4 regions of the Vibrio sp. 9-16B-A1 genome follow, and region 1 is predicted to be linked to each of the others. Evidence: predicted binding sites of a transcription regulator. Region 1 holds the regulator's gene; each other region holds the start of a gene.
What was found. The regulator PurR, encoded in region 1, represses purine synthesis genes. The targets are predictions, from matches to a motif close to TNANGNAAACGTTTNCNTNA.
Positions count from the first base shown of each region.

Region 2: the regulator PurR is predicted to act here: its motif matches at 4,428-4,447, upstream of ACVB80_RS19870 (uracil-xanthine permease family protein).
Region 3: the regulator PurR is predicted to act here: its motif matches at 3,337-3,356, upstream of ACVB80_RS13065 (inosine/guanosine kinase).
Region 4: the regulator PurR is predicted to act here: its motif matches at 3,307-3,326, upstream of glpX (class II fructose-bisphosphatase).

Region 1 is NZ_JBSDZD010000002.1:211,129-219,114, reverse strand. It holds gene ACVB80_RS04700 (alpha/beta fold hydrolase) at 1-786, shown strand, start outside; gene ACVB80_RS04695 (DUF2007 domain-containing protein) at 808-1,116, opposite strand; gene ACVB80_RS04690 (TVP38/TMEM64 family protein) at 1,113-1,808, opposite strand; gene ACVB80_RS04685 (TfoX/Sxy family DNA transformation protein) at 2,027-2,617, opposite strand; cyclic di-GMP riboswitch class I at 2,725-2,827, opposite strand; gene purR (HTH-type transcriptional repressor PurR) at 2,987-3,991, opposite strand; gene torD (molecular chaperone TorD) at 4,298-4,945, opposite strand; gene torR (two-component system response regulator TorR) at 5,178-5,891, shown strand; gene elyC (envelope biogenesis factor ElyC) at 5,966-6,808, opposite strand; gene cmoM (tRNA uridine 5-oxyacetic acid(34) methyltransferase CmoM) at 6,924-7,718, shown strand; gene mukF (chromosome partition protein MukF) at 7,721-7,986, shown strand, end outside.
Region 2 is NZ_JBSDZD010000014.1:101,841-109,826, forward strand. It holds gene ACVB80_RS19850 (flavodoxin family protein) at 1-470, shown strand, start outside; gene ACVB80_RS19855 (DUF2069 domain-containing protein) at 473-892, shown strand; gene ACVB80_RS19860 (methyl-accepting chemotaxis protein) at 938-2,569, opposite strand; gene ACVB80_RS19865 (DUF2066 domain-containing protein) at 3,022-4,188, opposite strand; gene ACVB80_RS19870 (uracil-xanthine permease family protein) at 4,493-5,743, shown strand; gene upp (uracil phosphoribosyltransferase) at 5,900-6,526, opposite strand; gene purM (phosphoribosylformylglycinamidine cyclo-ligase) at 6,696-7,736, shown strand; gene purN (phosphoribosylglycinamide formyltransferase) at 7,740-7,986, shown strand, end outside.
Region 3 is NZ_JBSDZD010000007.1:113,619-121,604, reverse strand. It holds gene ACVB80_RS13075 (Na+/H+ antiporter NhaC family protein) at 1-895, opposite strand, end outside; lysine riboswitch at 993-1,177, opposite strand; gene ACVB80_RS13070 (H-NS family histone-like protein) at 1,481-1,888, shown strand; gene ACVB80_RS13065 (inosine/guanosine kinase) at 1,955-3,259, opposite strand; gene ACVB80_RS13060 (DUF2057 family protein) at 3,445-4,119, opposite strand; gene ACVB80_RS13055 (porin) at 4,271-5,239, opposite strand; gene dinG (ATP-dependent DNA helicase DinG) at 5,760-7,838, shown strand; gene ACVB80_RS13045 (sulfite exporter TauE/SafE family protein) at 7,845-7,986, shown strand, end outside.
Region 4 is NZ_JBSDZD010000017.1:31,487-39,472, reverse strand. It holds gene hslU (HslU--HslV peptidase ATPase subunit) at 1-1,092, shown strand, start outside; gene ACVB80_RS21295 (1,4-dihydroxy-2-naphthoate polyprenyltransferase) at 1,235-2,152, shown strand; gene rraA (ribonuclease E activity regulator RraA) at 2,227-2,757, shown strand; gene zapB (cell division protein ZapB) at 2,800-3,042, opposite strand; gene glpX (class II fructose-bisphosphatase) at 3,445-4,452, shown strand; gene ACVB80_RS21275 (helix-turn-helix transcriptional regulator) at 4,613-5,239, shown strand; gene ACVB80_RS21270 (DUF3135 domain-containing protein) at 5,409-5,738, shown strand; gene ACVB80_RS21265 (DUF805 domain-containing protein) at 5,751-6,179, opposite strand; gene ACVB80_RS21260 (5-carboxymethyl-2-hydroxymuconate Delta-isomerase) at 6,195-6,542, opposite strand; gene tpiA (triose-phosphate isomerase) at 6,822-7,592, shown strand; gene pfkA (6-phosphofructokinase) at 7,722-7,986, opposite strand, start outside.

The DNA.
Region 1 (7,986 bases):
TTATTTCATAGAACGTATCCTCATCCAACCAGCGACCAGTGGGTAGTCTTTGTCCACGGGGCGGGCGGCAGTTCGTCCATCTGGTTTAAGCAGATCAAAGCCTATCGTCAGCATTTCAATCTGGTGCTGGTGGATTTGCGCGGTCATGGCCGCTCCAATTCAAATCAGCTTCTCAAAGACATTATCTCCAGTGAGTATACGTTTAAGGACGTGTCGCAGGACGTACTGAAGGTGCTTGACCACCTTAAGATCCAGTCGGCGCACTTTGTCGGCATGTCCCTTGGTACCATTATCGTCCGTAATCTTGCCGAGATTGCCTCTGAGAGGGTGAAAAGCATGGTGCTGGGCGGCGCGGTTACCCGTTTTAATACCCGCTCTCAGGTGCTGGTTAAGCTGGGAGACTGGAGCAAGCACTTTATCCCTTATATGTGGCTCTACAGCCTGTTCGCGTTTATTGTGATGCCGCAGCGCAGTCAGCGGGAATCGAGGCACATGTTTATCCGCGAAGCGAAGAAGCTGTGTCAGAAGGAGTTTAAACGCTGGTACACCCTGGCGGCAGAGGTAAACCCTCTGATGCGCTATTTCAAAGACCGTGACCTCTCTATTCCAACCCTGTACCTGATGGGGGAGAGGGATTACATGTTCATCCAGCCGGTGAAAGAGATGGTGAAAGTGCACCAGGAGAGCACGCTTGTGGAAATTCCTGGCTGTGGTCACGTCTGTAACGTGGAAAAGCCGGATGAGTTTAACCAGACTTCGATTGATTTTATTCGTCAGCACGCCTGAGTTCTCTACTCAGGCTAACATTTAAAGACTCTTGCCGCACTTCCAGCATACTCCAAACTGCGCTTCAATCTCCTCCTGGCACTCCGGACAGCGCCAGGGTTGCCCCGGATTCACATTACTCATTCTGTGCTGTTCTATCAGTCCGCTGGCCTGCTTAAACTGCTCAGGTCTGAACAGCCAGATATACGGTTCGCTGTCTGAGCCGAATGGCAGCTCTCCCTGCAGCCCGAACAGCCCCTCACCCCGCACTTCAGCATCTATGCCATGGGTTTTCAGCATCTCACACAGGATATGAGCCTCAGGCGGTGTGGAAGCGTGACACAGCTTCATGAACGCCCCTCAGATGTGCCGTCCGGTACGCTGCGAAACCTTGCCATCAGCCATTTCACTGCGACCGGGAAGATCCCCAGCAGGGCGAATGAGCCCAGTACCGCAGGGGAAGCGATACCTGAAAGCGATTCTATCTGAGCCAGCTGAGTACCGGCGTTGACGTACACTGCGGTGCCAGGCAGCATGCCTATCTGACTGATGAGATAGAAACGGCCGGCAGAGATAGGGGTCAGGCCCATCACCAGATTAATCAGAAAAAACGGGAAAACCGGGATAAGCCGCAGGGAGAAGAGATAAAACGCGCCGTCGCGCTCAATGCCCTGATTGATGGTGGTCAGCTTACTGCCAAAGCGCTGCTGGACCCAGTCACGCAGCAGGTAGCGGCTGCTGAGAAATGCCAGGGTTGCACCAAGGGTGCTGGCGAAAGAGACCAGCAGCAGGCCGTTGGTAAAGCCAAACAGGGCGGCAGCCAGCAGGGTAACCACGGTAGCGCCGGGAATGGAAAGCGCGGTCACCGCAACGTATAAAAGAAAGTAGCCACCAAAGGCTAACAAAAAGTTTTGTTCAATAAAGCCCGCCAGCGCCGCCTGCTGCGTTTTGGCGTTTTCCAGAGTCAGCAGGGGACCAAACTGATAACCCAGCCCCACAATAGCGGCTAACAGTACGATTCCGATAACGACCTTTTTGTTCATCTCAATATTCCGTTTTTATGTCTCTTAGAATTATGACAGGGAAACAGTGAGATTTCTTTCAGATATAAAGAGTTTCATTGTGGTGGCCGGTAAAGCCCGTAAACTGCGTACCACGTACCACGTACCACGTACCACGTACCACGTACCACGTACCACGTACCACGTACCGCGCAACCAAAAACACCGGCATCAAGCCGGTGTTTGTTCACGTTAAATTTTTAGCCCACCTGACTGAGCAGTTCATCACGCCGGGCCTGTGGAATAACAGACCAGTGACTGCCGCGGATCGCTCCCTCAAGCGCCCATAACAGTTCTACGCCCACTTTGCCTGAATGGCTTTGCTGGATGGCTTTATATGCGCCTGCTGCACCCTGATTTTGCAGCTCTTCCACACTGCAGATACCGGCTTTTTTAAGCATTCGTTCGGTACCAAGGCGAAGATTAGGCAGATCTTTCAGACGGTCAGGTTTGGCCTGAGCCTGCTGCTCTTTCTCCTGGCGGGCAATTTCGAGTGCGTGGGTGGCTTCTTCAATGATGATGTTCGGTGTCTGCCACATTGCCTCTGGCAGGGCGAAGTATTTGGTGACCACGGGGAAGCCGCGTTTTTTGTAAATGTAAGGTTCGAAGCCGGCCAGTTTGAAATCTTTTGCTTTCTGGTTGTCAGCGCGGATGAAAAGGGTATCGCCAACCACCAGTGCAAACATTACGTCGTCCGCGAAGACGCCGAAGCCTCCGAACATTGAACGGGATTTAATAGTTCCCAGACTCTCGAAGAGTCTCAGCGAGTTTTTTAGAGTAGGTTTGTTCATGCTGTATGTCCCGGTTTAGAAGTTCCGCCACTAAATTCAGGTCCGAGCATTTGAGCAAATCGATGCATGACTGATAGCGCGAGCTCGCGCTGGTGTGCATATTTGCCATCGGCAACCCCGCTACCATCCCAGTCCCTGACACGTCTCAGTTACTGGATTAGGCCGGTGGCTTTGCGTCCCACCCTTTCAGGTGGTTTGCCCTGTGCGTGACATCAGTTCAGGTTTTCATTTGAAATCGTATTTCGGAGAAAGCCTGATATAAAAAATAATAGTGAAAAAGCGGAATTAACATCACACTCGTCTGCATTTAGTGTGACATTGATCCAAATAAAAGCACGCGTTATGCGTGCTTTGTTTCATTATGCTGCCTTATCCAAGGCGTTTAACTGACTTACGTTCAACCAGCTCAGGTTGCATCTCGAACACGCGGCGCTCATGTTCTTTATCTTTGATGCGCTGCAGCAGCAGCTCGAATGCTGTTTTACCCACACGGCGTTTAGGCTGGTGGATGGTCGTCAGTGGTGGCGAGAAGTACGCCGACAGGTCCATGTTATCGTAACCGATCACGGAAACATCATCAGGGACGCGTAAGCCTTTTTCCTGAAGGCGGCTGATAAGACCCAGCGCCATGGTGTCATTGAAGCAGAACACAGCGGTCGGACGTTTGTCCATCGCCAGGATTTGCTCTGCTGCCATGACAGCAGTATCACATTCGAAGTTACCTTCAATGATGTTCTTCTCTTCGAATGGCAGACCGGCTTCTTCCATTGCGCGTTTGTAACCGGCGATACGCTCTTTACAGATCGCTTTCTCAAACTGACCAGACAGACACATAATGTCTTTGTGGCCGTTTTTGATCAGATAACTGGTCGCCAGGTAGCCACCTTCTTCTGAGTTATCGATGATCTTATCGGCACCTGAACTTTCAGGGCCCCAGTCCATGATAACTTTAGGGATGTCCGCGTGAGCATCAAGCATTTCACGCAGCTCTTCGGTCAGGTCAGAACACATCACCAGGATGCCGTCGACACGTTTTTCTGCCAGCATGCGGATATAGTCGCGCTGCTTTTCGTAGATACCGCCTGTATTACACAGGATCAGGGTGTAGCCCTGGCGGTAACAGTAGCTTTCCACACCATCAACCACTTCCGAGAAAAACGGGTTGGTTGACTGGGTGACCAGCATACCGATAGTACGGGTAGTATTACATTTCAGACTGCGCGCTACGGCACTCGGAGCATAGTTTAGCTCTTTTACTGCCTGCAGCACTTTTTCCTGCGTTGCTTCAGCAACAAAGCGGGTTTTGTTAATCACGTGCGAGACTGTGGTGGTGGACACCCCAGCTAAACGCGCAACATCTTTAATTGTGGCCATATATTTGTTCCTGTTTCTGCCGTATGGGCGCTTTTATCAGTTCTGCCGCAGGGGAAAAGGCCATACTGCGGTCAGAAAAGTTGGCGTGAAAAGCGAACCTGGCTGAAAACATATCTGTTAAAAAACAAAAAACCGCTAACTAACAGCGGCTTACCTTGCTTTCCAAATGGTTTATCATATTTTATCGTTTGCGGTCACAATTCTAGACTCATAATTGAGACCTGACAATCATAAATATGTCATTTTGCCGCGTTTCCATCACACAAATTAATTTTTCTTAACGCCAGCTAAAAAGGTCTGGCAGGCCTATTCGCCCGCCAGGTAGTGTCCGTCCAGGATCAGGAAGTCATGCAAAAGCGACGCTACCGCGGCATAAAAACCAAACTCGTCAAACTGCTGACATTTTTGCTTAAACTGAGGAACCCAGCTCAGCAGGTACTCATCAATGAAGGCTTTCTGTTCCAGGAGCGATGCTTCGAACTTCTCCGGTTTTTCACACTCGTTGGAGCGGATGATGAGGTTACCCAAAAAATCGAGCTCAACGGCCAGGTGATCCGCCGGTTCGTTGAAGCCTTCCTGCATTGAAATGCCTTTTTCCTGCATCAGTTCTTCCATCTGCCGGGCAGGCTCATCATTGAGCAGGCCGCTTTTGCCAATGTACATCGAGGCATAGGGCAGGGCGGCGTTTTTGTCAGTGGTCAGGAACAGACCACAAAAGTCAGCGGCCAGTTCGATCATGGCATCTTCTCTGTCCTGCAGACGGTTAAGGGCATCAACCAGGGCGGTAGTGGACGCTTTCAGCTGCTCTGTTTCACCCAGGCCGCTGATGAAGCTGCGGATCTCAGGGGTGTGATAGGTCGCCAGCTCTTTTTCATTGATCTCCCTGGCAAAGAGGCTGGACAGCCACCAGTATATTTCGGCACGCTTTTCGTTAAACAGCTTGCTCTCTTGCATGTCGGGTACTCCGTAAACTATTGATGTGGCGATTGTATCGCATATATATGAACAGCATCCGGTCGGGTTATGTAAGAAAAAGTGTTGTTTTGACAATATGTTAACAGTCGTCTCCGGTTTGTCTTGCATCAATAAAACCCGGGAAACACTATTAATTTTAGCCTATTTGCTAGAAATGTAACGGATTGTGAATAGAATAATAATGAAATCAGAAGAAATATAAGTGGTGTAGATGAGCTATCACGTTTTGGTCGTTGAAGACGATGTAGTAACACGCAGCAAACTGGCGGGTTACTTTCAAAATGAAGGGTATACCGTCAGCGAAGCCGAAAACGGCGAGCAGATGCGCGAAGTGCTGGCAAACAGCAGTGTGGATCTGGTGATGCTGGATATCAACCTTCCCAGTGAAGATGGGCTGATGCTGACCCGGGAGCTGAGAAGCCAGTCGGATATCGGTATTATCCTGGTGACCGGCCGTACCGACAGTATTGACCGCATTGTCGGGCTGGAAATGGGGGCAGATGATTACGTGACCAAGCCGTTTGAGTTGCGCGAGCTGCTGGTTCGGGTGAAAAACCTGCTGTGGCGGATTTCTCTGGTGGCTGAGGCCCGCTCAAGTGAGACCCGTAAGGAAGAGTCCGGACAGCTTATCCGTTTTGGTGAGTGGACCTTTGATGTTCAGCGCCGCGCGCTGAGCCGTAATGGTGAGCCGGTGAAACTGACCAAGGCCGAGTATGAGCTGTTAGTCGCGCTGTCGTCTCATCCTAATAAAGTACTGAGCCGTGAGCGTATTCTGAACATGATCAGTCACCGTGTGGATGCGCCTAACGACAGAACCATTGATGTTCTGATTCGGCGTATGCGTGCCAAGATGGAGCAGGACCCGAAGAACCCGCAGATCTTTGTGACGGTCCACGGTGAAGGGTATATGTTTGCCGGAGACTAGTTCAGGGCTGCGGATATACGCATAAAAAAACGGGAGCACTGACAGTGCTCCCGTTTTTCTTAATGAGAGTGTTTTTACTCCATCGGAGAAACTTCCGTTGCAGGAGTTGTTGTGGTTGGCGCTGCGTTGGTGGATGCTGAAGCCTGACTATGAGTGTCGGCTGCAAAATCTCTCAGGCCGCTCCACAGCTGGCCCATGGTTTCATGCCAGTAGGTTTCGCTCCACTCCAGGTATTTGGCTGACGGGCGGTAGCGGTTCCATGCCTGCATCTGTGCATCGTGTGCCAGGAAATTAGTCGGGGCAGGGATTGGGTCCAGGCCTGCATCATGGAACTCATTCATCGCGCGCTCCATGTGGCTGGCAGAGGTCACCAGTACCATGCGTTTGCGTGAAACAAACACGGCGGCCTGGCGTGCTTCTTCCCAGGTGTCTTTGGCGGTTTCAAGCAGCACAATATCGGTTTTGGGTACGCCGAGCGCCAGTGCAACTCTGGCCATCATGCGGGCGTGACTGATTTCTGAGCCCCCGGCATAACCTGAGAGGATCAGTTTGGAGCCCGGATACATTCTCAAAATCCGGATCCCTTCAGTCAGGCGCATCAGAGCTATCCTGCTCAGCTCAGAGGTGGGCGGAATATCGTCATCGACAATATGGCCGTTCCCCAGCACCATCACGTAATCAATCGTTCCTTCGACCGGAAGAAAGCCTTTGTACTGGCGTTCAAGTGGCATCAGGAGCTTAGAGGCGACAGGCTGGAAAGAGGCAAGGAAGATGCCGGTAAACGACATCAGAATGATTGCGCAGCCCGTGGCTCGTCTTGAGGTGAATGCCACCAGTATCAGCCCCAGCATGCCCAGGATAAGCAGGGCAGGCAATGGCATCAGCAGGGAAGCAAACACTTTTTTCAGCTCAAACATATACAAATAGTCCGAAAAATCATCACTTGGTTATGAAAAAGGCACACAGACCTTTATTAGTTGAAATCCTGTGCCAGAATAGGCGGCACGATTAGACATGATAACCTAAGCCGCCGTGAGAGAAGATCGCAATTTCGACGATATTGCCCACAAATTCGCAAAAAATATTTACCAGACGGGTAAGGGTGATATCCGACAAGTCATTGTTTGGGAAGATTTAGTTTACGCCCTTAACCTTCTTAATGATAGAGAACAAACCCTGAATGTGCTCGACGCAGGTGGCGGGTTGGGTCAGATGTCGCAAAAAATTGCTGAGCGCGGGCACCAGATCACATTATGTGACCTCTCTTCACAAATGCTGACGCTCGCCAAAGAGGACATTGAAAAGAACGGGCTGCTTGAGCAGTATCGCCTGATTCATTGTCCGGCTCAGGAAGTGGACCAGCACCTGGACACCCAGGTGGATCTGGTGCTGTTTCACGCCGTGATGGAGTGGCTTGCTGAGCCCCGCGCTGTACTTGAAAAAGTCCTTGAGCAGGTTAAACCGGGTGGAGTGGCATCGGTGATGTTCTACAACCACCACGGCCTGGTCTACAAAAATGTGGTGTGTGGCAACATTCCGCACGTGCTGAATGGCATGCCACACCGCAAGCGCTTTAAGCTGCAGCCACAGCAGGGACTGATACCGGAAGACGTTTACCAGTGGATAGGACAGTCCGGATTTGATATAGAAGTCAAATCTGGCATTCGCTGTTTCCATGATTATATAGGTAATCACCAGTATATGGGCGATTACCAGCCTGAGGACGTACTGGCTCTCGAAAGAAAGCTGTGTCGTCAGGAGCCATACCGCTCTCTGGGCCGCTACATTCATGTACTGGCCCGGAAGAAAGAACAACAACAGGACTGACAATGAGTGAATTTTCACAGGATGTTGCTGAGCAGCCAATCGATGAATTGGTCGGCTGGGTTAAGCAACACGATTTCTCATTGAGCTTATCGACAGAGCGCCTGGCTTTTTTGATCGCGTTAGCTGTATTAAGCAATGAAAGATTTGATGAAGAGCTGGGCGAAGGGGAGCTGCATGACGCGTTCTCTATTGTCACCCGCTTTTTTGAGCAAACCGGAGAAGCATCGGCGTTTCGCGCCAACAATGCTATTAACGAAATGGTGCGCCA
Region 2 (7,986 bases), on a different contig from region 1:
GCCAGGCCCGGTTGCGGACCGTAGCCGGATTTGAACCAGGCGACGAACCTGATGAACTCATCGCTGGCCCGGACGACCTTCGCGAGTGTGATGGTCTGGCGCTCGGCAGCCCGGTCTGGTTTGGCAATATGGCCGCCCCAATGAAACACTTCTGGGACCAGACCAGCCCCCAGTGGCTGGCGGGTGACCTTATCGACAAACCTGCTGCGGTTTTCACCTCATCTTCTACCCTGCATGGCGGACAGGAGTCCACCCTGCACAGCATGATGCTGCCCCTGTTCCATCATGGCATGATGGTGATGGGCATCCCCTATTCCGAGCCAGCCCTGCATACTACCCGGGCTGGTGGCAGTCCTTACGGTGCTGGTCATGTCACTCCCGGCAAACTGAGCACTCAAAGCGAATCCGGACAGCTTGCCTTTGCCCTTGGGCAACGACTGGCTCGCTGCGCATTAAAAGTTAAGGAGTAACTATGAACCGGCTTTCAACACGATACCGCTATCTGGCCCTGACCGGAAATCTGGCCCTGCTGGCCTGGGTGATGCTGTGGCAGGCGGAGCTTTCTCCCCACCCGCACCTGAACCCATGGACCCTGGCGATCGCCTGGAGTATCCCGCTACTGCTGCCCCTGCCGGGCATTCTCGCAGGACGGGCCTATACCCACGCCTGGGCCAACTTCGTGTTGATGATCTACTTCCTCCACTCCCTGACGCTGCTTTACGTGGATGAAGGCGAGCGCTGGCTGGCTGCGGTGGAGCTGGTGCTGGTATCACTGGCCTTTACCGGTAACACCCTTTATGCCAGATACCGGGGTCAGGAACTGGGCCTGAAGCTGAAGAAACTGTCTGAAACCGAAAAGCAGGAAAAAGAACGGTTCGGAAAATCCGATTAAACAAAAAAACAGCGGCCTGGGCCGCTGTTTCTCCACTCAGTTACATCAGGCGATTCTGAACTGACGAATAATATCCTGCATACCCGCCGCCAGCTGGCTCAGCTCGACGCACGCCTGCGCCGTCTGCTGCGAACCGGTGGCTACTTCGGCAGAAAACTGATTGATCTGTTCAACATTGCGCTGCAACTCTTCGGTCACCGAATTCTGCTCACTGCAGGCACTGGCAATCTGAATGTTCATATTTGCGATGTCGTGGACTGATGACCCGATCTGATTGATGCTGTGGCCTGCTTTTTCTGTCTGCTCCACACAGCTGTTGATTAACTCACAACTATTGGTAGTCGCCTCCACGGCACGTTTGGCGCGGGACTGGAGCTGCTCAATAATCGTGACGATCTCTTCCGTCGACGACTGAGTCTTACCGGCAAGAGCACGAACTTCGTCGGCCACCACTGCAAAACCACGTCCCTGCTCACCAGCACGCGCAGCTTCAATCGCCGCATTCAGCGCCAGAAGGTTAGTCTGCTCTGCGATGTTCTGAATGACATCCACCACAACGCTTATGTTGCCAGAGTCCTGCTCAAGTTCAGCAACCATCGTGCCTGTCTCTTCAATCACCGTTTGGGCTTTCTGAATCGTAGAGATACTGCTTTGCACAACTCCCGAACCATTTTCTGCATCACCGGACGCACTGCTCGCCGACGTCGATGCATCTTCTGTACTGTTCGCCACTTCGTTGACCGTTGCCTGCATCTGATTCATCGCTGTCGCCACCAGGTTCAGCTGATTTTGCTGCTCATGCATTCCCTGAGAAGTCTGTTCAGAGACCGCGCTCACTTCCTCAATAGACGCCGCAAGCTGAGTGGCAGAACTGGAGATTTGTTCAACGATCTGTTGCAGTTTGGACTGCATCGCCACACAGGCATCGGCCAGTGAGCCCAGCTCGTCATTATGAATCTGATTGCGCTGAAGCTTATGAGTCAGATCACCACCAGCGATACTGCGAGCCATCGCTATTACCAAATCAAGAGGGTTGCAAATCTGACGGCTCAGGATGGCTCCCATCACCAGCATAAACACGATCTGGCCTGCGATACCGGCGAAGCTGTAGTAAATAGCCTGATCCACCCGTGAATCAATACGCTGCTGATCTTCATCAATATAAGTCTGATTTAGCTCACCAAGCTCCTGCAGGGCATCAAGCACCGCGCTGTAAGTATCAAAGCTGCCCAGAACGATCTCATTGGCTTTCACTACATTACGCTGTTCAATGGCCTGTTCAAAACCGTGGCTTTTCGTCAGAAACGCACTCCACGCCTGCTCTGTTTTTTCAAAAGCGGCCCGGTCACGATCATCCCAAAGCCCCTCACGGTACTCATCCAGCTGGCCCTGAACCTCACGCCCGACTTTGCGGATCCCTTCCAGCCAGTTCATCAGCTCCGGATGCTCCATGTTTGGCAACAAAGAGAACTGATCTTTACGCATCACAATAATATTCAGCTGGGTATTCTTAACTAGCATAACACTCGGCACGGTTTCAGCTGCAAACTCATCAAAAGAGGCTTTGATCTGATTAATGTGAGAGACCAAAAACAGGATCTGCAGAACGATAGCAATACCTATCACGCCAAAAACAATCGCGAACTTTTTCCTTATGCTTATATCTTTAATATTCATTTGGTAACTGCCTAAGATTTTACACTGTAAGCTTTGCCCCCAATTGGGCTGAGCAAACACGTTGAAATTGGGACAAAAGCCACCATTAGCTGGTATCACCCTATATCAGGTATGAACGGTGGCTGAGGGAAGTTTTATAGCTTATTTGCAAGACGTCTTATCAACCGGAATTATAAAGATCCGAAGAATGATTAGATATGAACACACTAGCACTTGCAACCAAATGATATTCAACTCAGATAATTAACATCTACTGTATAATGATTTCAACATATATTATTTACACAAATAATAAATCCATTACCAAGCCCACAAAGTCATAATAATTAGCTTTCTCTTAATGAGAGCACGGTGATATTTGAGTACTGGTCGACGAATACACTATATTGCGCCAATAAAAAAAGCCTTCGCATATATTCAGCGAAGGCTTTGAAAGCAAAAATAAATAAAATTTATCTCAGCCACTCATACAGCAGTTCCGGCTGAACCGGCTCTGTCTGCTGTGGCTGTGGTTCTGTCAGCACTTCTGTACCCTCTGTTGCCTGCAACGCCTCACCTGACTCAGGAGGAAGCGTCGTCTCTGGCGCGACTTCTTCTGCCGGCTCCGGCATCCACTGGGCTTCGATCGCTTTCAGCTGATTAAAGTTACCCAGCTCACGCTCAAAGTCTGCCTGAGGAGCCAGCAGGTGGATACGGAACTGCACGCTGTTACCCTGGATTTTTATCACGTCTACGGAAGCGACCGAGTTCAGCCCTTTCAGCAGGGACTCCAGACCAAAGAAATCATTGGCATTGTTCACTTCCACAAAACGGGCCATCACGCTCTGGGTTGAGGTATCAGAGACTTTCACCGCGCTTTTGTCTGCATAGTGATTGGTGACTTCATCCACCACCTGCTCGAACGCAGTGACCAGCGCGCCGGACGCCTGTCCGGTCAGTGGCGTTGCCTGCTCGCTGGCAATACGCTCTGGTTTTTGATCATAGAGTGTCCAGCGTACTGAACTGCTGCTCTGGCGGTGCTGTACCCGCAAAACCAGAACGGCATCTACCGGGTAGCGACTGCTGGCCTGACTCAAAGGCGCTACAAAACCGCCCCACAGATCCGGCGCGGAAATCGAGGTCACGTCTTCAATATCACCGACCGGAATAGTCAACGGCAGGCCACGTTGCTCAGCCAGTTGCCGCAGCGATGCTACTGAACGCAAACCGGCCTGCTCCCAGGCAATCTGACGCTGGTAGCGGTCTTCTTCCACCATCCACACCAGAATATTGGCACGCACCGGTGACCAGTATGGCAGTCCTGCCTGAGTCAGCAGAGACTGAACCTGACGGGAGTTGAAGCTGAGTTTCAGGCTCGGCTGACCATCGTGCTGACTGCTGCTGATCTGAGTCAGATACTGACCACTGTTACGCAGTGCCTTGCCCACCACCGGGTTCTCTTTTACCTGCTGTGAGCCGGATGCTTTCACCAGCACCTGCTCAAGACCTTCGCTCTGCGCCAGGGTCTCGGCATTCTTCTCATCGCTCAAAACAATTTCGGTTGAGAAAACATCCACTTTGGTCATCGCATACCCTGGCATCGCCAGCGCACACAACAACCCGGCCAAAACTCGCTTCATAAAACGCTTACCTCTTGTAATTGAACCTCTGATGATAAGCAAGTATCCAGGCAGGGGCAAGTAAAGCGGCGCGTACCCGACCAGCTTTAACACCTGGCTGACCTGCACCAAAAGAGGTGGTACTAACAAAAACCGTCCCTGGTTTTCATCCGCTTCATTCATGTTCAGAACCTGCCCACAAAAGCAGCAGCTCTGACAAAGAGTGAGGGCCAGGCTCCCATTTTCTTGATCTATATCTAATGCGCAAACGATTGCCGGGTGATAGAATCCTGCGAATTTTGTTTACAAGAAATGGAAAAGCCCAATGTCCCAAATACTGCAAGGTACCCAAATGCTGTTTGTCGCGTTTGGTGCTCTGGTTCTGGTCCCACTGCTGACCGGCCTTGACCCCAGCGTAGCTCTGTTCGGTGCCGGTGTCGGTACCCTGTTATTTCAGCTCATTACCCGTCGCAGCGTCCCTATCTTCCTCGCTTCCTCTTTCGCTTTTATTGCTCCTATTATGTATGGCGTACAGGCGTGGGGCGTTGCTTCCACCATGGGCGGCCTGATGGCAGCCGGTATGGTATACGTGCTGCTGGGTGCAGTGATTAAAGCCAAAGGCGTAGCGGTTATCCATAAACTGCTGCCGCCAGTGGTCGTCGGTCCTGTAATTATGGTGATCGGTCTGGGCCTGGCGCCGGTTGCGGTCAACATGGCACTGGGTAAAACCGGTGACGGTGCCGTACAGCTGGTTGACGGTAACGCAGCGCTGATCATTGCCTGCGCGTCACTGGCAACCACTATCGCCATCAGCGTCTTTGCCAAAGGGTACTTAAAGCTGCTGCCTATTTTTGGCGGTATCTGCGTCGGCTACGGCCTGAGCCTGGCGTATGGCGTGGTTGATTTCACCCCGGTTGAGCAGGCAGCCTGGCTGGGCCTGCCAAACTTCACTTTCCCGGAGTTTAACATCAATGCCATACTGTTCATGATCCCGGTAGCCATCGCTCCTGCCGTTGAACACGTTGGCGATATGCTGGCGATTTCCAACGTAACCGGCAAAGACTACCTGAAAAAACCAGGCCTGCACCGCACCATTACCGGTGACGGGGTGGCAACCATGGCAGCTTCAATGCTGGGCGCGCCGCCAAATACCACTTATTCAGAAGTGACCGGTGCGGTAATGCTGACCAAAGCATTTAACCCGGTGATCATGACCTGGGCTGCGGTAACTGCGATTGTACTGGCACTGGTTGGCAAACTGGGCGCTCTGCTGCAAACCATTCCGGTACCGGTGATGGGCGGCATTATGATCCTGCTGTTTGGCTCTATCGCGACCGTTGGCCTGAACACGCTTATTAAGAACAATGTCGACCTGCACAAATCACGTAACCTGGTGATCGTGGCGGTAACCCTGGTATTTGGTATCGGCGGCATGGCATTTGGCATCGGCGACTTCAGCCTGCAGGGCGTCAGCCTTTGCGGTATCGTGGCTATCGCACTCAACCTCATCCTGCCGGATGACCTGGGTGAAAACCATGTGGTTGATAATGCGCAGATGGAAGAGGATAAAGCGTAAAAGACAGGTACTGGGTCACCCGGTCCTGGGTTTCTGGGGTGAAATTCCCCATAACCCAGGACCCAGCAGCAAAGCGCTCCCAGGACCGGAAAAACAAAAAGGGAAGCAACAGCTTCCCTTTTTCATTCATACATAAATAAAGCGAAAAATGTTCGCTTACTTAGTACCAAAGATCTTATCACCCGCGTCACCCAGACCCGGTACGATGTAGCCTTTGTCGTTCAGCTTCTCATCGATCGCTGCAGTGTACATCTCTACATCCGGGTGTGCTTTTTCCAGCGCTTCGATACCTTCAGGAGCTGCAACCAGAACCAGCACTTTAATGTGCTGACAGCCTTTCTCTTTCAGCAGGTCGATAGTAGCGATCATCGAACCACCAGTCGCCAGCATAGGGTCAACAACCAGAGCGATACGCTCATCGATGTTAGACGCCAGTTTGTTGAAGTAAGGAACCGGCTCCAGGGTCTCTTCGTCACGGTAGATACCTACCACGCTGATACGTGCGCTTGGCATGTGCTCAAGTACACCGTCCATCATACCCAGACCAGCACGCAGAATTGGCACTACGGTCACTTTTTTACCTTTGATCTGGTCAACTTCAACCGGGCCGTTCCAGCCATCAATGGTTACGCGCTCGGTTTCAAAATCCGCAGTCGCTTCATAAGTTAACAGGCTGCCTACTTCTGTAGCCAGTTCGCGAAAGCGCTTGGTGCTGATGTCCCCTTCACGCATCAAACCGATTTTGTGTTTAACCAGAGGATGCTTCACTTCAACAACTTTCATTTCCAACTCCGACATATTTTAAATAAACCGCCAGAGTATACATGGTTTTGAATGATATTTCAGGTTTGAATGACAACAAAAAAAACTGACGCAAACGTTTTCCTTTTCCGTTCAACCCCTGTTAGAATAGCGCCGTTTTTCACATCCAACCTATGACGAGGACATCCCCGTGAGTGGTAACAACTCTTCTCTTAGCTATAAAGACGCTGGTGTAGACATCGACGCAGGCAACGCTCTGGTTGACCGTATTAAGGGTGTGGTAAAACGCACTCGCCGCCCGGAAGTAATGGGTGGCATCGGTGGCTTCGGTGCACTTTGTGAACTGCCGACCAAATATAAGCAGCCTGTACTGGTTTCCGGTACTGACGGCGTGGGTACCAAGCTCCGCCTGGCTCTGGATATGAAAAAACACGATACCATCGGTATCGACCTGGTCGCGATGTGTGTGAACGACCTGATCGTTCAGGGCGCAGAACCTCTGTTCTTCCTGGACTACTACGCGACAGGCAAACTGGATGTAGATACCGCAGCTGACGTGGTTGCCGGTATCGGTGAGGGCTGTGTACAGGCTGGATGTGCACTGATCGGCGGTGAAACTGCTGAAATGCCGGGCATGTACGAAGGCGAAGACTACGACGTTGCAGGTTTCTGTGTTGGCGTAGTTGAAAAAGAAGACCTGATCGACGGCACCAAAGTAGCCGAAGGTGACGCACTGATCGCTGTTGGTTCAAGTGGCCCGCACTCAAACGGTTACTCACTGATCCGCAAGATCCTGGAAGTATCCGGCGCGGACCTGAACGAAGAGCTCTGCGGCCGCACTATCGGCGAGCAGCTTCTGGAGCCGACCCGCATCTACATTAAATCTGCACTGAAGATGATTGAGCAGCATGACATCCATGCAATTTCTCACATCACTGGTGGTGGCTTCTGGGAAAACATCCCACGCGTACTGCCAGAAGGTACTAAAGCCGTCGTTGATGGAAACAGCTGGGAATGGCCGGCTATCTTCTCCTGGCTGCAGGAGAAAGGTAACGTTGAGACCCACGAAATGTACCGCACCTTTAACTGTGGTGTAGGCCTTATCGTTGCCCTGCCAAAAGATCAGGCAGATGCGGCGGTTGAACTGCTGAAAGCAGAAGGCGAGAACGCCTGGGTTATCGGTGAAATTGCTTCTGCCAAAGATGGCGAAGAGCAGGTAGAGATCCGCTAAACCATGGAAAATATCGTTGTCTTAATTTCAGGTAACGGTTCCAACTTACAGGCTATGATTGATGCCTGTGAGTCCGGCCGTATCCGTGGAAAAGTCAGCGCCGTTTTTTCCAATAAGGCTGACGCTTACGGACTTGAGCGCGCCAGACAAAGTGGGATTGATGCCCACTTTGTCAATCCAAAGGAATTTGCTTCCCGCGAAGCGTTCGACGCTGAGCTGATGGCTCAGATCGACCGCTGCCAGCCCGACC
Region 3 (7,986 bases), on a different contig from region 1:
CACTGGAAGCCAGTGATTTACCGCCTGTATAAATCATTGCCGCAATCGTTGCGATAATCAGCGCAATAATAGGGAACACCAGATCAGCAACGCGGCCGTTTTCACTTTCGACGATATCCAGCTCTTCATTAATATCGTGTGCTTCTTCGCTGTCGTTATCACCATTAAAGCCTTGCCCCTGAGACGCTTCAATTTCACGCTGACGCATCAGACCCACATCTAATTGGAACCATGCAACGGCGAATACCATTAATAGTGCGAAAACAGCGTAGAAGTTCATAGGGATCATACGCAGGTAGGCACCAAGGGCTGAATATTCGGTCATACCGTGGGTAACCAGAATACCGCCAATAATGGTCATAATATATGCGCCCCAGCTCGATGCCGGCATCAGCACACACATTGGTGCTGCGGTAGAGTCAAGAACGTAAGCCAGCTTTGCACGGGAAACATAGAAACGATCCGTCACAGGACGGGAGATCGCACCGACCGCCAGGCTGTTGAAATAATCATCAACAAAGATGAAAACACCCAAAGAGGCCGCCAGCAGCTTAGAGCCACGTTTGCTTTTAACCCGGACCTGAGCCCACTCAGCAAAAGCTCGGGTACCGCCAGAGAGTGTCAGCAGAGCGGTAGTCATACCCAGCAGAATAAGGAAAGCAATAATGCTCATATTCCAGCTGTTTATACCGCCATCTTCAATAACCAGTCCGCTGACAGTAGAAGCGATATAGGAAACTGAGGCAGTCACGGAATAGTCGTGGAGAAGGACAGCGCCAAGCAAAATGCCGACACCAAGAGAAATCAGTACGCGTCGCGTAAGAATAGCCAGACCCAGCGCTATTAACGGCGGTAACAGCGAGAGTGCAGAGTTAGTATAATCGATAGTATTCATGATCTTCATTAACCAGTGTTTGGTCAGAGATCTACTGCAGACAGCCCGGGTACAGGCATAGTTGAACAAGCGACAGGGAAGCAGACACTTCACCCAACCCTACAGTAGCGCTCCATAGTTTAACAACAATATAGACTATGGCAGTGTTATTCCTGTTCGGAGATAACCCCAGCGACAGGCTTCGACCGGCTCTGTCACTTCGGCGTATGGCTCCTTTCTGTGCTCCTCAAAGGTGTCACCCTAAGAGCATATACTGATAGCCACCGCACCTCTACGTTGAAAAGCTCTTTATACAGAGTTTTCAAATCAGGTTCGGGCAATACTACCGGACCTGAGCGGTATTGCAATACAAAGTTAATGCTTATTTACACTTTGCCAGATATAGCGCTCACCGCACACAATGCAACCAGTTACACTTACTGGCGCACCCGTGAATACCGCCTTTTTTAAGTTCCAAAGTCAGGGAAGTGTCATTTTTATGATATACACACAACAATATATAAGTATTTACCAGAGGAAATATTGTATTCTTTATTTTCGCTGTTATGATTAAAGCGTTAACAAAATAATTAAACAGGATTTGTCATGTCAGATATTACTAAGACTCTGCTGAATATTCGCAGCCTGCGTGCTTTTGCCCGCGATGTAGATTTCTCAACTCTTGAGGAAATGCTGGAAAAATTAACTTTAGTTGTTGAAGAGCGTCGTGAAGCTGCTGAAGCAGAAGAAGCTGCAAAAGCAGAGCGCGAAGCTAAACTGGCTGAATATGCCGATATGATTGCTAAAGAAGGTATTGCACTGGAAGACCTGATTGCAGCAATGTCTGGCGAAGGCAAAGCAAAAACCAAGAAAAAACGTGAACCACGTCCGGCTAAATACGAGTACACCGTAGATGGCGAAAGAAAAACCTGGACTGGTCAGGGCCGTACACCTTCTGCAATTCAGGCAGAGCTGGACAACGGTGCAAACCTGGAAGATTTCCTAATCAAATAGTTTATATTTGTTTAATTAATAAAAAAGAGCGCATAAGCGCTCTTTTTTTATATCTTCCGGTTCTGATTATCTTTCCCAGTATGCCTCTTCCAGACTGTCTTCTCTTTCCGGCAGGCCACGGGACAGACGCGGAGAGTGCTGAACCAGCACTTCATAGCTCGCACGGTTAGAATACTTACATACCTGAGAGAATGAAGAATAAGTCAGGAATGACTGCTGGTGCTTGCTTGAATTTGGCACATTATCTTTGTGATAACGGTTTGCGGCCATATCATGCAAAAGAGCAGACAGTGCAGCATCACCCGCACCATTGGTGTTCTTGATCTTCTCCGGGCCACCCATATAAGGCGCGATATGTGAGTAAACCTTAATAGGATTATCCACATAGTCTTTCTTTGCCGGACGGCTGAACTCATACTGGTTAAACTCAGCAATCGCACCAGGCAGAAGTGGCAGACTGGTCTGACGCTTCACGCTGTCTTCAGTGTAACCAGCCATATACAGACCTACAGGGCCAGCAGTACACAATACCAGGTCTACCCACTCCAGCGCCTTGTCAGCGGCCAGCAGAGGGTCATCCTCGCCAGTCAGGGCCTGAGCCTCATCTTCGTTCATCGCAACCACTGAAATATGATCGTTCAGGAACTGCTGCCAGTATTCCGGATCATCCTGAATCACGTATTTGGTGCCCAGGGTCAGAACAACAGGAACATCGTGTTTCTTCGCGTATTCGATCGCCTGCATGGTGGCTTCCGGCATTGGGTCACCATCTTTGCAGCGCACCAGGTAAGCTGTCAGAACCAAAGCAGAAGCTTTTTTAAAGATGTGCTCAGGAATATTATCCGGGTGAAGCTGGTTCATCTGACCTTCGCTGATCGCAAAGGTGCGCTCACCGTCTTCACTGATAAGGGCAAAACAGCGGCCAATCGCACCGTTCACACCCTGAAGGTGGTTCAGATCCATGCGGCTTGATGTGTTACACAGGTAACGGTAGCCATAGCTGCCAATCTGAATATCGCTGCTCATTACGCCCAGCAGGATAGATTTGTCATCAGCCAGAACCGAATAATTGTGCAGCGTGTTACCAATAGTACCGCCTGCATACTCATTGGTTACCAGGTTTTCTTCTTTCAGTTCCGAATAAAGCGCCTCTGCGGTCTGGTCATCAATAACCAAAGAATGTCCCTTACTTAAACCGAATTTGGCAATAAACTCATCCGTTACCTTAGCTTCGATATCCACCAGAGTCTGGTCAATACCAACAATATGAGTGCGCGACATTTTTTTGCTGGTCTGAGCCTGGCTCACCAGCGGATCGCGGGCATGAACGGGGAAATAGTGCTTGGATTTGCGTTGACCGGGAAATTTCATAGTATCGTTAAACTGTAAGGAGACATGTCGGGACGGAGATTTTAGCCTGCCAGCCAATCCCCAGCAATATAGCCAAGGATAGCAAACGTTTGCCCCAAAAAAAAAGAAGAGACGAGAAGCGGGAAGCGGGATTTAGAGAGGCGGGAAGACCAGACAGAGCACGCCGGCTCTGTCTGATTAAGCAATTATTCCTGGTCGATGACCCATTTGCGGAAGGCTTTTTTGTCTTCAGCTGAGGCTTTCAGGTACCAGGCTTTCAGCTGTTCCAGTGCCTGAGGGTGAGGCTGTTTGGTTTTGGCTGCGGCTTTTTGTTGTGTTTTTTGTTTTTTGGCTGGTTTGGTTTTGGCCGGGGCTACAGCTTCGGAAGCTGATACCGCAACGGCTGCTACACCGAGGTCGATGTTGTTTTGCGCATTGTATTCAGCCAACAGTTTTTCGGTTTCGTAATAAGGCATGAAGCCTTCTTTGCCTTTTAACTTATCACTTTGGTGCTCAACGGCTTTTCCATCGGCTGTCAGGCGCCAACTTGGGTTACCCTTAAATACCTGTTCAGCGTGGATTACGCTGTACACTTTTGGATGATTAACCTTAATATCATTAACACCAGCACTGAAAGTAATGACGTATGGCGCAGAGGTGAACCGTGCATCCCCTCCCCCTTTTCCAACTGACTTATCCATTTCAACCACAATTTGGTTAAGCCCGGATTTCAACTTGGCTGGTTTCATCTTGCTGTCAGCCTCAACACCATTAACGAACAAAAGGCTAACGCCATTAGCAGGAACTATATCCGCTGCTGATATACCAAAACTAACCAAAACACCCGCAACTAATGAAGCAAAACATGTCTTCAAGTTCATACCTCTACCCCGTTCAACACATAGCCAATAATTTAAACATTGCTGCGCTAAAGAACCAGAACTCCATATTACAGCCTTCTGGTGAACTCTGTCGCAATAAAAAAGCCACCCATAAGGTGGCTTTACAATCAGTTACTTCTAACAACTCAGATTAGAATTCAGCTTTAATACCGATACCGTAACCCATATCAGTGTTGTCTTTGCTGTTGTCACCGATCTCTACGTATGCAGTAGTAGAAGGAGCAATCGTGTAACCTGCATTCAGGAACCAAGTGTTGAAGTCGTTGTCACCTTTCTCATCTACGCGGCTGAATGCACCAGCGAATTTCCATGCATTCATAGTGTAGTCTGCTGCAAGAGCGTAAGTCTTAGCATTAGCATCTGCTTCTTTCAGGTCGCCACTGTAAACTGCAGCTTGCAGGTTCAGGTTTTCAACGCCAGAGTAAGTAGCTTCCAGAGCAAGAAGAGTCAGCTTCTCATCATTTGTGTTAGCAGCTTCATCAATCTTAGACTGACCAGCAAATGCGCGAACATCGAAATCAGCTACACGGTAGCCAATTTTTGCATCAAGGTGAGTACCATCTTCGCCCTTAAGGCCAGTGTTAGACTTATGTTTGTTCTGAATCGCACCCAGACCGAAGTAGAAATCACCTTTGTCCAGATCGTAACGCACTGCTTCATGGCCGCCGAAACCAGCGTCTTTGAAGAACTTGGTGATACCGAACAGGTAATCAGAACCAATACCAGCATCATCCAGTTGAGTGTCCAGTTTACCAATTTTCAGAGAGCCAAACTGGTCGTTGTAGAAACCAACGTAAACATTACCAACTTTAAAAGTGCCAGTTTGACCTGGGTTATTTTTATCGTTGTCAGCGCCAGAGAACTCGTAGTAGAAACCTACCTGAGTTGCGTCATCCATTGCGTAACGGGTATCGAAACCGAAGTCAGCATCATCGATTTTTTGCTTCAGTTTTTCTTCGTTGCCGATAGCCTGAACGTACTGGACTTCGATGTCACCTTTCATGTTTACGGTAACGCCGTCTTTGTTGTACAGCTCGATACCTGCGTTAGCGGTACCAGCTACTGCCATAACTGCTAGAGCTACTAGAGTCTTTTTCATAATAATCCACTGCCTTTTCTTAGATGGGAATTCCGTTTCGGTTCCCTATATATTTTTTTGTGTTTAGTTGGAACCGATTCGAACATCTGGTGTCAAAGCCGATTCCGCTAAATTCGAAGTTAAGATTGCAAGATAAATCCCGGGCTGTCAAATTGATAAAAAAACACAAATCAAAAAACCTCAAACCTTGCAAATCAATAACTTACATTAACCAGCAACAAATTTAGAGCAAAATCACACCATATATTAGTAAAAAATTGAGTTCTGAAGTTTTTATTTTTTCAGCATATAAATTTATACGCAAGCTCATGAGGCATTAATGACAGCACAATCATCCATTACAAAAACATTAACTGACAGATAATCTCGCTCAAACATTACCCCCTCCCTAACCTCCTGATGGTTCAGTTTTTTTTTGTGATTAAGATCCAGCTTTACCCAAAAACCATCTCTTTTGCGTACTATAGGCGGGGATTTTGGGTTTGTGCTACAATCCCGCGGTCAAAATTTGAGGCAGCCAATGCTTAGTCAACACGTACAAAAATCCATCCGTAACAGCTACCAAAATCTGCAACATCAACTGGACAACTTTATCCCCCGCCGGGCACAAAACTATCTGGTTGCCGAAATCGCAAAAACCCTGGGCGGCGAATATCACGATAAAAACCGCATTCTGGTTGCAGAAGCCGGTACCGGCATTGGTAAATCTCTCGCCTATCTGATGAGCAGCATTCCGTTTGCGCGACATAACAATAAGAAGGTAGTGATCGCGACCGCTACTGTGGCGTTGCAGGAGCAGTTGGTGAACAAAGACCTGCCTCTTTTCCGCCGTATCAGCGATCAGCCTTTCAGTTTCACCATTGCCAAAGGCCGCCAGCGCTACTGCTGCGCAGAAAAGCTGGCGCAGGCCAGCGGAACGGCAGGCGGTGAACAACTGGCGATGTTTGAGAAAAAGCCCACCACCAAAGAAGTGGATCTGCTTAAACGCATGCACCGTGCATACAGTGAAAACAAATGGGATGGCGAACGTGACAGCTGGCCAACGACCATTGCCGACAATATATGGCAGCTGATCACCAGTGACAAGCACAGCTGTAATGCTACGTTGCCTGCTCACCGCGACTGCCCGCTGCAAAAAGCGCGCAACCAGATTGAAAAAAGTGATGTGATTATTGCCAACCACAGCCTGGTGATGTCCGATGCCGAGCTGGGCGGCGGTATTATCCTGCCGGAGCCAGAAAACAGCATCTATATCTTTGACGAAGCGCACCACCTGCCGCTGGTTGCCCGTGACCACGCTTCGGCCTCTGCCAGCCTGAAAGGTGCAGCGGCCTGGCTTGAGGCACTCAACCAGTCCACTACAAAGCTGGCAAACCTTGCCGATGAAAAGCGCGTCCAGCGCTTCAGAAATGAGCTTCAGGATGCCATCCAGATGCTGGTACCTGGCCTTGGCCAGCTGGCTAAACAGTTTGACCCGGCCGCATTCAAAGAAGGCGTGTATCGTTTTGAGCACGGTGAGCTGCCGGAATGGCTGAGTAACGAATCTGCCGAACTAAAGAGCGCCAGCAGTAAAGGCGCTCAGGCGATCGCCAAAATTGCAGACCTGATCAGTGAAAGGATAAAAGAGGGGCAAATCGCCGCCCGACTGGCAGAGCCCGCGCTCGCGGAAGCAGGCTTTTTCATCCAACGCTTTGAGAACCTCGCCAAAGTATGGGAGCTGATGGCCCAGCCAAATCGTGACAAAGGTGCCCCGCTCGCCCGTTGGATCGCCACCAACCCGGACCGCGAGGGCGACTTTATTGTTTCCGTCTCGCCGCTTGAAGTCGGCTGGCAGCTCGACCAGCAGCTGTGGAGCCGCTGCTGCGGCGCCGTTATGGTTTCAGCGACTATGCGCGCCCTCAACTCATTCAGCTTTTTCTGTCGTCAGGTCGGCCTGAGTGACAGACCTGAAGACGGTGTTAAGTTCCTGGCTCTGGCATCGCCATTCGACTACGCCGGTCAGGCCGAACTCTATGTTCCAAGACTGCAGTACGAACCGACCGCCAAACCTTTTACCGGCGAGCTGGCCAAAACACTGCCTTCATTAATAAAAGAGGGCAAAGCCAACCTGGTGCTGTTTGCTTCATACTGGCAAATGCGCGAAGTGGCCGAACAACTGACAGGTACTGCGGCCAAATCTGGCTGGAACCTGCAGCTTCAGGGTGAGACTTCGCGCACAGAAATCCTAAAAAAACATAAATCCCTGTGTAAAAAAGGCGACACCAGTGTGCTTTTTGGAACCGGCAGCTTTTCTGAAGGACTCGATTTGCCGGGCAATCTGCTGGAGAACCTGGTGATCACCAAAATTCCGTTTGCAGTGCCGACTTCACCGGTAGAAGAAGCGCATGCTGAGTATGTGGAAAGCCGGGGTGGTAATCCTTTTATGCAGATCACCGTGCCCGAAGCGAGCAAAAAGCTGATACAGTCTGTCGGACGGTTGCTGCGTAAAGAAGAGGATTCTGGTAGAGTCGTGCTCTTAGACCGTCGGATTATCACCAAACGTTATGGGAAGGCGCTGCTCGATGCCCTGCCTCCTTTCAAACGCAACATCGAATATTAAAAGAATATGGAATTTATCGAACCGGCCATGCTGATTGTTCTGGCACTGGTCGCTTTTGCTGCCGGATTTATTGACGCGGTTGCCGGTGGCGGCGGGATGCTGACCGTCCCTGCACTGCTCTCCCTTGGCCTGCCTCCTCATATTGCTC
Region 4 (7,986 bases), on a different contig from region 1:
GAAGCGACCAAATTCACCGAAGTGGGCTATGTGGGTAAAGAAGTGGAAACCATTATCCGCGACCTGACCGATGTAGCAGTGAAGATGACACACCAGCAGGCAATGGAAAAAGTGAAGTTCCGCGCAGAAGAACGAGCAGAAGAGCGCGTACTGGATGCGCTGCTGCCGCCACCGCGTGATGCCTGGGGCCAGAACGAAGCCCAGGAAGATACTTCAAATACCCGCCAGATCTTCCGCAAGAAACTGCGCGAAGGCAAACTGGACGACAAAGAGATCGACATCGACGTAGCTGCGCCTCAGATGGGTGTGGAGATCATGGCGCCTCCTGGCATGGAAGAGATGACCAACCAGCTTCAGTCCATGTTCCAGAATCTGTCCGGCGACACCAAGAAGAGCCGCAAGATGAAGATCAAAGATGCCTTCAAGGCGCTGATCGAAGAAGAAGCGGCGAAACTGGTCAACCCGGAAGAGCTGAAAGAGCAGGCGATCTACAACGTGGAAAACCACGGCATCGTATTTATCGATGAGATCGACAAGATCTGCAAGCGTGGCGAAACCTCTGGCCCGGACGTATCCCGTGAGGGTGTCCAGCGTGACCTGCTGCCGCTTATCGAAGGCAGCACAGTCTCGACCAAGCACGGCATGGTGAAAACCGACCATATCCTGTTTATCGCATCCGGCGCATTCCAGGTGGCCAGCCCGTCAGACCTGATCCCTGAACTGCAGGGCCGTCTGCCGATCCGCGTTGAACTGGAAGCCCTGACCAGCGATGACTTCCGCCGCATCCTGACCGAGCCGAAAGCGTCACTGACCGAGCAGTACAAAGCCCTGATGGCAACCGAAGACCTGAGCATCGACTTCAGCGAAGACGGTATTAAGAAGATCGCCGACGCAGCATGGCAGGTTAACGAAACCACCGAGAACATCGGTGCCCGTCGTCTGCACACTGTAATGGAGCGTCTGATGGAAGAGCTGTCGTTTGAAGCGACTGAGCACCCGGGTGATGAGACCATCACCATCGACGCTCAGTACGTGACAGACAAACTGGGTGAGTTCGTCGAAGACGAAGACCTGAGCCGCTTTATCCTGTAATCACTCCGGTTACTGCAGTGCCCGCCACCCGGCGGGCATTTTTTTATTATCAATTATTACTCTCCCAATACAGGCTGAGCGCTTTTTTTGGTTATACTGTCGCCACAAAAATTTACCCCGGTCAGCTTTACTGTTACACATTATGAACCAATCCCTTGCTATCTGGCTCGACGCCGCCAGGCCCAAAACCCTGCCACTGGCGATTGCCTCAATCACCACCGGCAGCAGCCTTGCACTGCTCAGCGGCCGGTTTTCCTGGCAGGTAATGCTGCTGTCGCTGGTCACCGCCATTTTGCTGCAGATCCTCTCCAACCTGGCCAACGACTACGGCGATGCCCTCAAAGGCACCGATAACGATCAGCGCCTCGGCCCAACCCGGGCGATACAGTCCGGTGCAGTCAGCGTCAAAGAGATGCGTAAAGCCATCATCATCAATATCATTCTGACCGCCGTCTCCGGCCTCGGGCTGATTTTTTATGCCCTGCAGACACCTGGCAGCATCATCGCCTTTATGCTGCTCGGCGTACTGGCGATCATCAGCGCCATCGCTTACACCGTCGGCAGCCGGCCTTATGGTTATGTCGGCCTGGGCGACCTGTCGGTGTTTCTGTTCTTTGGCCTGCTGGGCGTAGCCGGCACCTACTTTTTGCACACAGGTTCCATCAGCGCTGACATCTTCCTGCCCGCGCTCGGCTGCGGTCTTCTGGCAGTTGCGGTGCTGAATATCAACAACATGCGCGACATCGATAATGACCGTGAGTGCGGCAAACGTACCATGGCGGTTCGCCTCGGCGCAGACAAAGCCAAGCTCTATCACCTGCTGCTGCTTGGTGGCGGTGGCCTGTCATTTGTCCTGTACCTGATGCTGGGACAGGCGCTCTCAGGCTGGGCCCTGCTGATGCTGCTGGCCCTCACCCTGCTGTTTAAACACGGCCACGCGGTCATGGCGGCAAACCGCCCGGTGGAGCTGGCGCCTATGATGCCGGTCATAGTCAAGTGCGCGCTGGTGACTAACTTGCTGTTCTCAATCGTGATCACCGGTCAAACTCTGATGACATAATTGCGCCTTGTCATTGCAATGACTTACCGGCGTTATATACTCGAAAAAGAACCTTGCAAAAGAAGATGATGCGTATGGAATACAACACCTCAGCGTTATGTGACATTTACCTGGACCAGGTGGATGTTGTCGAACCCATGTTCAGCAATTTTGGCGGCAGTGCCTCATTTGCCGGTCAGCTGACCACGGTGAAGTGCTTCGAAGACAACGGCCTGATCCGCTCTGTCCTTGAACAGGACGGACAGGGGCGCGTACTGCTGATCGATGGTGGGGGTTCCCTGCGCCGTGCTCTGATCGACGCCGAACTGGCTTCCCTGGCCGAAGAAAACGAGTGGGAAGGCATTGTGGTTTATGGCTGCGTACGCGAAGTCGACGAACTGGAAGACATGAACGTCGGCATTCAGGCGCTGGCGTCCATCCCGGTCGGTGCCGCTTCCCAGGAGATCGGTGAAGTGGATGTAGCGGTGAACTTTGGCGGCGTGACCTTCCTGCCGGAAGATTATCTGTATGCCGACAACACCGGCATTATTCTGTCTCAGGAGCCGCTCGATGCCGAAGCAGATGAAGAGCCTGAAGACGACGAAGAAGAGTATTCAGAAGATTAAAAAAAGGGAGCAGATGCTCCCTTTTTTATTTCCGACGGATGATTACTCAACTTCATCCATTTTGCCCAGCAGGTTGCGGATACGCTCCTGCCATGCAGTGTGTTCTTCGCGCATGCGCTGGTTCTGCTGCTCCAGCTCTTCGCGGTTACCCTTAAGCTCGTTCGCTTCGTTCGCCAGCTGCTCGTTCTGCTCTTTCAGCTCTTCCACTTCCATTTGCAGCAGGGCAATGGTGTCAACTGCGGTTTGAACTTTTGCTTCCAGTTTTTCTAGTACTTCTAATGACATTCGCGCCACCTGTCTGTTTGATTCGGTTGATGTGACTGCTGCCTGCTGACCGGAACACTCCGGACCGAGCTGCGGGTCAGCGTCACTGATTGCTATCCATTCTACTCAGCAAGCCCGCCGGACTCACGCCCAAAGTTTGCCTCAGCTGTCTATTTGGTTAAAAAAACTGCGATTTTGAGCAAATTTTGACAAATCAGTCCACTCTCGGCGGCATCAACCCAGTCCGGACAAGGGTTTACCAGAGGAAACTCCGCCAGCCGGCAAAAAAGCAAACGTTTACTCCAAACTGTGATAGAATCGCCGCGCTGTGTGTTTATTGAGCCCCGAAACGACGGGAAAAGCGCAGATAAAGCACAGGTACAGATATCGAAATTCCTCTTTCAAAAGTTTTTTGGAGTCAGCATGAAACGCGATTTGGCGATGGCATTTTCACGGGTAACAGAAGGTGCAGCACTAGCAGGATACAAATGGTTAGGACGTGGAGATAAAAACGCCGCTGACGGCGCTGCCGTTGAGGTGATGCGTTCACTGCTGAACAAAACTGACATTGAAGGCGAAATCGTGATCGGCGAAGGCGAAATCGATGACGCGCCTATGCTGTACATCGGCGAAAACGTTGGCCGTGGCGGCGATGCAGTAGACATCGCGGTAGACCCGATCGAAGGTACCCGCATGACGGCTATGGGCCAGTCTAACGCACTGGCCGTACTGGCCGCAGGCGAGAAAGGCAGCTTCCTGAAAGCGCCGGACATGTACATGGAAAAGCTGGTTGTTGGTCCGGGTGCCAAAGGCATTATCGACCTGAACAAACCACTGAAAGAGAACCTGGAAAATACCGCAAAAGCGCTGGGTAAATCTCTGGATACCCTGACAGTGATCACCCTGGCCAAGCCACGTCACGACGCTGTGATCGCAGAGATGCAGGCAATGGGCGTACGCGTATTTGCTGTGCCGGACGGTGACGTAGCAGCGTCTATCCTGACCTGTATGCCTGACAGTGAAGTCGACATGATGTACTGCATCGGCGGCGCGCCGGAAGGTGTGGTGTCTGCTGCGGTTATCCGCGCACTGGACGGCGACATGCACGGCCGTCTGCTGCCACGCCACGAAGTAAAAGGCGACACCGAAGAGAACCGTAAGATGGGCGATCTGGAGCTGTCACGCTGCGCAGAGATGGGCGTTGAAGCCGGTCTGGTTCTGAAGATGGAAGACATGGCCCGCAGCGATAACGTTGTTTTCTCGGCAACCGGTATCACCAAAGGTGACCTGCTGGAAGGCATCAGTCGTCAGGGCAATATTGCCACCACAGAAACCCTGCTGATCCGTGGCCGCTGCCGCACCATCCGCCGCATCAAGTCGACCCACTACCTTGAGCGTAAAGACCCGGAAGTACGCGACATCATTCTGTAATTCCACACAGAAGACGCTTTACCCCAAACGCGGCTCCGGCCGCGTTTTTTATTGCCCGGCAGCCTGGTTTTTATCAATAATTTGCTTTATTAAATCCATACTTCATAATAATAAAGAGACGAATAAATGAAGCAGTGACGCACCGGCAGGCAGGGGAAGTATGAAAACCACCGACCGAATTCTGGACAAAATCAAACGCGAAGGGCCACTGACCGCTAAAAAGCTGGCCGATGATCTGGCCATGACCACCATGGGTGCACGTCAGCACCTGCAGAGTCTGGAAGACGATGGCCTGCTGGCATTTGAAGATATCCGGGTTAAAGTCGGCCGCCCTACCCGTCACTGGCGCCTGACCGCCAAAGGCCACGCCTGCTTTACCGACCGCCACGGCGATCTGGCTATCCATGTCCTCGATGCAGTGGAACAACTCTACGGTAACGAAGCGCTGGAAAAAGTCGCCCGGGAACGGGAAATCAAAACCTTTCAAAACTACCAGCAGGCCCTTAAAGACTGCCACAGCCTGGAAGACAAACTCGAAGCCATCCGCGCCCTGCGCGACAGCGAAGGCTACATGGCTGAACTGAGCCAGAGCGGCTCGGACTACCTTCTGGTGGAAAACCACTGCCCTATCTGTAAAGCCGCAGAGCGCAGCCCAAGTCTGTGCCAGTCAGAGCTGAACATCTTCCGCCGCCTGCTCGGTGAACAGGCCGAAATCGAGCGCCAGGAACACATCGTAAAAGGCCAGCGCCGCTGCTGTTATCAGATCCGTCCCACACAGGGAGAATAATTCCTGATATTGCTCATACAGTTATGAGCAACTTCCACTTTCTCCCCCCCGCCAATACTCACCTGATGGCACGTTTCATTTTTAAGACAATATTGAGATCGGTCAATTATTGAGCAAATTATGAATTATGCTTACAGTGAAGTTCAGGAGATTTTTGCGGGGAGGGCCTATGGCACATGCGCAATACGATCAAACCTTGCCACCATTTGATGAGCTGGTTGAACTGGCTGAGAACGATCCGGCCGCTTTTGACGAGTTTCGTCAGCAGATGTGTGAAGAGATGATCACTTACGCTTCAGTGGAGATGCAGCCAAGGCTCAGAGCCCAGCAGACCCACATCGAGAGGGTGATCAGCTCATGCAAGAACCCGGTACATACCAATGTCACCCTGATGAACGAGCTGTCCGCTCAGATGGGCCGCTTCCGCTGCGCCCTGGAGGGAGATGTTGAGCCGGAACAGGATGCCACCGTGATCCCTTTCCGGCCCAGAAGTAACTAAACTCAGAAACAATCAGACCTGTGGCGGACCGTAACGGTTGTCCGCCTCATCTCCTTTCAGCAAACCACACTGAACAAAGATCCACGCCCCACATACCAGCGCCACCAGTGAAACCACCACCTGCACCATATCAGGCTGACCCATTTCTGCGCCCGGCATACCCGGCGGTACCATCACCCGGCCCAGGATCAGCGGAATATTGCACAACAGGAACCAGCTCGACTTACCCCGGTCATGCCAGCGTTTAGCGGTGATCGCCAGATCCGGCACCAGCAGCAGGCTGAGCAGAATAACGGTAATAATGCCGGCAAAGGCAGGAAACAGTTTGGCAATCCCAACCGACAGGCCCATCACACAGGCGTAATAAGCAATGTTCCAGATCCAGAAAACCTTACGGCCAACCCGGCCCTGAAAAGAAAATAACAGCGTTTTAATCGACATCTTTAAAATCCTGGCTCAATTGAGCACTCTCTGAAAACAGGCTTTATCCATGTCGCGGATATCCACCGTCAGGCTGTGCACCAGGGCTGCCTGATCCTGCAGTACCGCCATCAGCTGACGGGATAACTCCCGCTTCTGCTCTTCGCTGCGACCGGATAAAAGCTCAAAACTAACATGAATAAACTCAACGCTGTCTCCCCGCTCTCCCACCAGCCAGTGATGGCAGCGCAGCGCCCGGGATTTCACAGAAGCCACATCAAACAGGCCACTTTCGAGCACCGCCTGGTGCAGATCCTCAAGCAGCCCCTGTATATTGACCTTTTGCTCAACTGAGTTCGGGTATTCCATAACCAGATTAGGCATCTCTCTCTCCTTGACAACAAGATCCAGCGTTGGGCGTTTAACCTTAGCGCAAAACCCTGCTGAAACCGACGGCAGAACGGATAAATTGCCTGTTTGATCACGGACTCCGCCTTTAGCTGGTACCGGTTTGTAACCCGGAGTTTCATGATCTAGTCTGACCTTTACACAAGAAGCGTAAAAGACATGATACGAGTCATGTATTTGGCTTATTAATCTGTTATATTCTTTCGCATCAACGGAAGTTTTTTACATTAATCGTTATTAACTGGAGAATATCCTATGCGTCATCCTGTAGTTATGGGTAACTGGAAACTGAACGGCAGCAAAGCAATGGTTACTGAGCTGTTAAACGGACTTAACGCTGAACTTGAAGGCGTAAGCGGTGTAGACGTAGCAGTAGCTCCACCAGCACTGTACATCGACCTGGCTGAGCGTCTGATCAAAGAAGGCGACAGCAAAATCATCCTTGGCGCACAGAACACTGACGTGAACAACAGCGGCGCATACACAGGCGACATGTCTCCGGAAATGCTGAAAGACTTCGGCGCAAGCCACATCATCATCGGTCACTCTGAGCGTCGTGAATACCACGCTGAGTCTGACGAGTTCGTAGCTAAGAAATTCGCATTCCTGAAAGAGAACGGCCTGACTCCTGTTCTTTGTATCGGTGAATCTGAAGCTCAGAACGAAGCTGGCGAAACTGTTGCAGTATGTGCCCGTCAAATCGACGCAGTAATCAAAACTCAGGGCGTTGAAGCTCTGAACGGCGCAATCATCGCATACGAGCCAATCTGGGCTATCGGTACCGGTAAAGCTGCAACTGCTGAAGATGCACAGCGCATCCACGCGGCTATCCGTGCTCACATCGCTGAGCAGAACGAAGAAGTAGCGAAAAACGTTGTGATCCAGTACGGCGGTTCTGTTAAGCCAGAAAACGCAGCAGCATACTTCGCACAGCCAGACATCGACGGCGCACTGGTTGGCGGCGCAGCTCTGGACGCGAAAAGCTTCGCAGCTATCGCTAAAGCAGCAGCTGAAGCAAAAGCGTAATTTAAACGCTTAAAAATCTGAAAGGCCGGTTTATACCGGCCTTTTTTGTGCCCGCAGTCTGATAACGGAAAACTGCAGGTATAAAAAAACCGCTGAATATTCAGCGGTTTTTAAAAATTTACTCAGGGCTTAGAACAGCTCTTTCGCTACCTGGAACAGGTCATCACGCGCCGGGCGCTTCATGTTCTCGATGCAGTCGATGATATCGTGGTGAACCAGCTGCTCTTTCACGATACCTACACAGCGGCCACCCTGACCTTCCTGCAGCAGGTGAACCGCGTAGTTACCCATGCGGGATGCCAGAACGCGGTCAAACGCAGTCGGACGACCACCACGCTGGATGTGACCCAGTACGGTCGCGCGGGTTTCACGGCCGGTAGACGCTTCGATCTCT